2 regions of the Streptomyces sp. NPDC014995 genome follow, and region 1 is predicted to be linked to the other one. Evidence: predicted binding sites of a transcription regulator. Region 1 holds the regulator's gene; the other holds the start of a gene.
The links. The regulator HrcA, encoded in region 1, represses chaperone genes, less so after heat shock. The targets are predictions, from matches to a motif close to TTNGCACTCNGNNNNNCNGAGTGCNAA.

Region 1 (3,410 bases):
GTGTTCTCCGGCCACCCCAGCGCCCGGCACACGCCCGTCTTCCAGTCCTGCCCGCGCGGGACGCGCGGCCACGCCTCGATGCCCAGGGACGACGGCTTCACCGCCTCCCAGATGTCGATGTACGGGTGGCCGACCACCAGGGCGTGCTCACTCGTCACCGACCGGGCGATGCGCCACTCCTTCGTGCCCGGGACCAGGTGGTCCACCAGGACGCCCAGCCGGGCATCCGGGCCGGGTGCGAATTCGGCCACGATCGACGGCAGGTCGTCCACGCCCTCCAGGTACTCCACGACCACGCCCTCGATGCGCAGGTCGTCGCCCCAGACCTTCTCCACCAGCTCGGCGTCGTGCCGGCCCTCGACGTAGATGCGGCCGGCGCGGGCCACGCGGGCGCGGGCGCCGGGGACGGCGACCGAACCGGATGCGGTGCGGGTGGGACGTACCGGACCGGCGGAAGGTCTCACCAGCGTCACCGCCCGGCCCTCCAGCAGGAAGCCGCGCGGTTCCAGCGGGAACACGCGGTGTTTGCCGAAGCGGTCCTCCAGGGTCACCGTGCCCGCCTCGCAGCGGATCACCGCGCCGCAGAAGCCGGTGCCGGGCTCCTCCACCACCAGGCCGGGCTCCGCCGGGACCTCGGGGACGGGCCGCTGCTTCTTCCAGGGAGGGGTCAGGTCGGCGGAGTACTGGCGCATTCGGATGACGATAGGAGAAGCCCGGACGCGATCACGGCGACACGCCGAAACGGGCCGCCAGCGCCTCCCGCTGCGCCCGTACGAAGGCCGCGTCCACCACCGCCCCGTGACCGGGCACGTACAGCGCGTCCTCGCCGCCGAACGCGAGGAGACGGTCCAGGGCGGCCGGCCAGTGGGACGGTACGGCGTCGGGGCCGGCCTGGGGTTCGCCGGACTCCTCGACCAGGTCGCCGCAGAACACCACCTCCGGCGAGCCCGGCACCAGGACCGCCAGGTCGTGGGCCGTGTGGCCGGGGCCCACGTTCGCCAGCAGGACCTGCCGGCCGGCGCCCAGGTCGAGGGTCCACTCGCCGGAGACCAGGTGGCGGGGGCGGACGAGCGTGTCCACGGCCTCCGCCGCCGCCGTCTCGTCGAGACCGTGGCGCACCGCGTCCGCGCGCAGCTCCTCGGCCCCGCGGCCCTTCCGGGTGAGCACCGACTCCGCGCCCACCGCCGCGAAGACCTCCGCGCCCGCGAACGCCGCCGCCCCGAAGACGTGGTCGAAGTGGGGATGCGTGAGCGCGAGATGGGTCACACGGTGGCCGGCGAGCTCCTCCGCCCGCATCCGCAGCCGCGCCCCCTCCCCGAGGCTCGACCCCGCGTCGATCACCAGGGCCGCGTCCGCCCCGACGACCAGCCCCGCCGTGCAGTCCCACACCGGCAGCCGGCAGCGCCCGACGCCGGTCGCGACCCGCTCCCACCCGAGCTCTTCCCAAGTCACCGTCATACGGCGACGCTAGCGGGGGACACCCCGCGCGGCACGGTGCGGCGGGACCGACCTTGCCCCGGGCGTACCCCACGGCCGTACACTGGGCCGGGGAACGCTGGCACTCGGAAGTGAAGAGTGCCAGGCGAGGCGCCAAGGGGACGACTTTCTGGAGGTGTGCGCGCATGCTGAGTGAACGACGGCTCCAGGTACTGCGCGCCATCGTCCAGGACTACGTCGGCACCGAGGAGCCGGTGGGCTCCAAGGCGCTCACCGAGCGGCACAACCTCGGCGTCTCCCCGGCGACGGTCCGCAACGACATGGCCGCCCTGGAGGACGAGGGGTACATCGCCCAGCCGCACACCAGCGCGGGGCGGATTCCCACGGACAAGGGGTACCGCCTCTTCGTCGACAAGCTGGCCGGCGTCAAGCCGATGACGGCCCCCGAGCGGCGGGCCATCCAGAACTTCCTCGACGGCGCCGTCGACCTCGACGACGTCGTGGCGCGGACGGTACGGCTGCTCGCGCAGCTCACCCGGCAGGTCGCCGTGGTGCAGTACCCGTCCCTGACCCGGTCCACCGTGCGGCACGTGGAGTTGTTGTCGCTCGCGCCCGCCCGGCTGATGCTCGTGCTGATCACGGACACCGGCCGGGTCGAGCAGCGGATGGTGGACTGCCCGGCGCCGTTCGGCGAGGCGTCCCTGGCGGATCTGCGGGCGCGGCTGAACAGCCGGGTCGCGGGCCGCCGGTTCGCGGACGTGCCGCGGCTCGTGGAGGACCTGCCGGACGCCTTCGAGGCGGAGGACCGCGGCACGGTCTCGACGGTGCTCTCCACCCTGCTGGAGACCCTCGTCGAGGAGAACGAGGAGCGGCTGATGATCGGCGGCACCGCCAATCTCACCCGCTTCGGACATGACTTCCCTCTCACGATCCGGCCCGTCCTCGAGGCGCTTGAGGAGCAGGTCGTGCTCCTCAAGCTCCTTGGCGAGGCCGGGGATTCGGGCATGACCGTACGCATCGGTCACGAGAACGCCTACGAGGGACTCAACTCCACGTCGGTGGTGTCGGTCGGCTACGGTTCGGGCGGCGAGGCAGTCGCCAAGCTCGGCGTGGTCGGACCGACCCGCATGGATTACCCGGGAACGATGGGAGCGGTACGCGCAGTGGCACGGTACGTCGGACAGATCCTGGCGGAGTCGTAGGTGGCCACGGACTACTACGCCGTTCTCGGCGTGCGCCGCGACGCGTCGCAGGAAGAGATCAAGAAGGCCTTCCGGCGGCTCGCACGCGAGCTGCACCCGGACGTCAACCCGGATCCGAAGACCCAGGAGCGGTTCAAGGAGATCAACGCCGCCTACGAGGTGCTGTCGGACCCGCAGAAGAAGCAGGTCTACGACCTCGGCGGCGACCCCCTCTCGCAGGCGGGCGGCGCCGGCGCGGGCGGCTTCGGGGCCGGTGGCTTCGGCAACTTCTCCGACATCATGGACGCCTTCTTCGGTACGGCGTCCCAGCGCGGGCCGCGCTCACGCACCCGTCGGGGCCAGGACGCGATGATCCGGCTGGAGATCGACCTCGACGAGGCCGCCTTCGGCACGACCAAGGACATCCAGGTCGACACGGCGATCGTCTGCGCCACCTGCAGCGGTGAGGGCGCGGCGCCGGGCACCACCGCCCAGACGTGCGACATGTGCCGCGGTCGTGGCGAGGTGTCGCAGGTGACCCGGTCCTTCCTGGGCCAGGTCATGACCTCGCGCCCCTGCCCGCAGTGCCAGGGCTTCGGCACCGTGGTCCCCACTCCGTGCCCGGAGTGCGCGGGCGACGGACGGGTGCGCTCCCGCCGGACCCTGACCGTGAAGATCCCGGCCGGGGTCGACAACGGCACCCGCATCCAGCTCGCCGGCGAGGGCGAGGTCGGCCCCGGCGGCGGTCCCGCCGGTGACCTCTACGTCGAGATCCACGAGCTGCCGCACGCG
Region 2 (3,410 bases), on a different contig from region 1:
CCGACCAGGACGACGGTGGTCCTCAACACCGGTGACGGTCTCAAGACGCTGGACGCGGTGGCGGGTACCGGGCTCACGGCGACGATTCGTCCGAACCTGGAGTCGTTCCGCGAGGCTGGTCTCGCGTAACAGATCGTCGTCCGCCCGCGGGCCGGTGGGGCTGGTAGCGCCACGCGGCCGAGCCGCACGTCGACACAGCCCACGCGCCCCTGAGGCCGTTCACCCGACCGGAGGTCACCCGTCATGAGCGTCACCGTCCGCATCCCCACCATCCTCCGCACCTACACGGGCGGCCGGGCCGAGGTCCCGGCGGAGGGTGCGACCCTCGCCGAGGTCATCGCCGACCTGGAGAAGAACCACACCGGTATCGCCGCGCGCGTGCTGGACGACCAGGGCAAGCTGCGCCGGTTCGTCAACGTGTACGTGAACGACGACGACGTCCGCTTCGAGCAGGGGCTGGAGACGGCGACCCCGGACGGCGCCGGCGTCTCGATCATTCCGGCCGTCGCGGGCGGCTGACCCGCGGTCAGTACCCGCCGGTAGTAACCGTCGGTAACAGTGATTACCGAGAGTTCATCGAATTGCCCCCTCCGTAAGAGAAGCGGAGGGGGCAATTCAGTGTGATTGAGCGCGGTACAGTTGGGGAACGCGCCGCCTTTCGCATGCCGAACGCATATGAGTTCCGGCTTCGCATGCGATGAGAAGTAGCCAAAGTGTGCAGGTATTTTGCGCCTTTCGTTCCCTTTGTGGGGCCCGACTTGCCCTGAATCCGGGCGAATTCTCACCATATTCCGGACCGTCGACGTCCAGAATTCTCGTCCGATTGACCTGTTGCAGAGGGCAGTTGGACAGATACATTCGGCCGCGGTCGACGCGTTCCGGCGCACGCCCCCAACCAACTGGGGGGTGAGGTCTGACCCGGGTCCGCGAAGTGTGGATCTGTGCAAGGGCCAGTAATAGGGGAGTTAGGCATGGCTCAGGGCACCGTCAAGTGGTTCAACGCGGAGAAGGGGTACGGCTTCATCGCGGTCGACGGTGGTGCGGACGTCTTCGTCCACTACAGCGCGATTCAGATGGACGGCTACCGCACCCTGGAAGAGGGCCAGCGGGTCGAGTTCGAGATCTCGCAGGGCCAGAAGGGCCCGCAGGCCGACATGGTTCGCGTCACCGCCTGAACATTTTCAGCGAAGGGCCCGCATCCCGACGGGGATGCGGGCCCTTCGTGCTGCCCGGCCGCGCCGTCCGTGCCGCTCCGGCGGGGTGTGGCGCCCCCCTTCCGTGTGCCGCGTACGCCTTCCCTCCGTTCGCCCGGGGGTGTTCGCGGGCGGCTGAGAGCCGCCCGGCTTCCCCCGAGGCGCTTGCACTCGGCAGGGGCGAGTGCTAATCATTGGCGTTAGCACTCTGAAGGTGAGAGTGACAACGAAGGACCGGGTCGGTGAGGCCCGCAGGCCGGGTGGGGCAAGGAACCACGAGGCGTGCGAGCCGTCCGTCGCGGGCGCGGGCGCGGTCCGAAGGAATCACCCCCAGTCCTGGAGGGACCACTTCACATGGCCAAGATCATCGCGTTCGACGAGGAGGCGCGGCGCGGCCTCGAGCGCGGCATGAACCAGCTCGCGGACGCCGTCAAGGTGACCCTCGGCCCCAAGGGCCGCAACGTCGTCCTCGAGAAGAAGTGGGGCGCCCCCACGATCACCAACGACGGTGTCTCCATCGCCAAGGAGATCGAGCTCGAGGACCCGTACGAGAAGATCGGCGCCGAGCTGGTCAAGGAAGTCGCCAAGAAGACGGACGACGTCGCCGGTGACGGTACGACCACCGCGACCGTTCTCGCCCAGGCGCTGGTCCGCGAGGGTCTGCGCAACGTCGCCGCCGGCGCCAACCCGATGGCCCTGAAGCGCGGTATCGAGAAGGCCGTCGAGGCCGTCTCCGCCGCCCTGCTGGAGCAGGCGAAGGACGTCGAGACCAAGGAGCAGATCGCCTCCACGGCCTCCATCTCCGCCGCCGACACCCAGATCGGCGAGCTCATCGCCGAGGCCATGGACAAGGTCGGCAAGGAAGGCGTCATCACCGTCGAGGAGTCCCAGACCTTCGGTCTGGAGCTGGAGCTCACCGAGGGTATGCGCTTCGACAAGGGCTACATCTCGGCGTACTTCGCGACCGACATGGAGCGTATGGAGGCCGTCCTCGACGACCCGTACATCCTGATCGCGAACTCCAAGATCTCCAACGTCAAGGACCTGCTCCCGCTCCTGGAGAAGGTCATGCAGTCGGGCAAGCCGCTGCTGATCATCGCCGAGGACGTCGAGGGCGAGGCCCTGTCGACCCTGGTCGTCAACAAGATCCGCGGCACCTTCAAGTCCGTCGCGGTCAAGGCCCCGGGCTTCGGTGACCGTCGCAAGGCCATGCTGAACGACATCGCCATCCTCACCGGCGGCGAGGTCATCTCCGAGGAGGTCGGTCTCAAGCTCGAGAACACGACCGTCGACCTGCTGGGCAAGGCCCGCAAGGTCGTCATCACCAAGGACGAGACCACCATCGTCGACGGCGCCGGCTCCTCCGAGCAGGTCGCGGGCCGCGTGAACCAGATCCGCGCCGAGATCGAGAACAGCGACTCCGACTACGACCGCGAGAAGCTCCAGGAGCGCCTGGCCAAGCTCGCGGGCGGCGTGGCCGTCATCAAGGCCGGTGCCGCCACCGAGGTGGAGCTCAAGGAGCGCAAGCACCGCATCGAGGACGCCGTCCGCAACGCGAAGGCGGCCGTCGAGGAGGGCATCGTCGCCGGTGGTGGCGTGGCCCTGCTCCAGGCCTCCCAGGTCTTCGAGAAGCTCGAGCTGGAGGGCGACGAGGCCACCGGTGCCGCCGCCGTCAAGCTGGCGCTCGAGGCCCCGCTGAAGCAGATCGCGGTCAACGCCGGCCTCGAGGGCGGCGTCGTGGTGGAGAAGGTGCGCAACCTGACCCCGGGCCACGGCCTGAACGCCGCGACCGGCGAGTACGTCGACCTGGTCGCCGAGGGCATCATCGACCCGGCCAAGGTGACGCGCTCCGCGCTGCAGAACGCCGCGTCGATCGCCGCGCTGTTCCTCACCACCGAGGCCGTCATCGCCGACAAGCCGGAGAAGTCCGCGGCCCCGGCCGGCGGCGGCATGCCGGGCGGTGACATGGACTTCTGATCCTTCGAAGCCTCCGGGGCTTTCGAGGATCGGTCCGGTCCGTTCGTACCGAGGGCGGCACTCCCTGTTCCGACAGGGGGTGCCGCCCTCGGGCGTTCCCCCGCACCGGTGGCCGTGTCCCGAGGGCCGCATGACCCTTTGGTCGGGCGCCCCTCCGCAGCAACTTGTCACCGCAAACGGCGAATGGGGTAAAAGCGATATCTCGCCAATGGGGGGTCTGGTCATCCTCCCTGGAGCGGT

Region 2: groL (chaperonin GroEL) is a predicted target of HrcA. The motif match lies at 1,358-1,384, and genes of this name have one in related genera.

Annotation. Positions count from the first base shown of each region.
Region 1 is NZ_JBIBVX010000020.1:13,937-17,346, reverse strand. It holds gene ACF1A1_RS32855 (DUF3097 domain-containing protein) at 1-692, opposite strand, end outside; gene ACF1A1_RS32850 (MBL fold metallo-hydrolase) at 724-1,458, opposite strand; gene hrcA (heat-inducible transcriptional repressor HrcA) at 1,623-2,639, shown strand; gene dnaJ (molecular chaperone DnaJ) at 2,640-3,410, shown strand, end outside.
Region 2 is NZ_JBIBVX010000012.1:184,220-187,629, reverse strand. It holds gene thrC (threonine synthase) at 1-129, shown strand, start outside; gene ACF1A1_RS24315 (MoaD/ThiS family protein) at 244-519, shown strand; gene ACF1A1_RS24310 (cold-shock protein) at 972-1,175, shown strand; gene groL (chaperonin GroEL) at 1,548-3,170, shown strand; gene ACF1A1_RS24300 (S8 family serine peptidase) at 3,379-3,410, shown strand, end outside.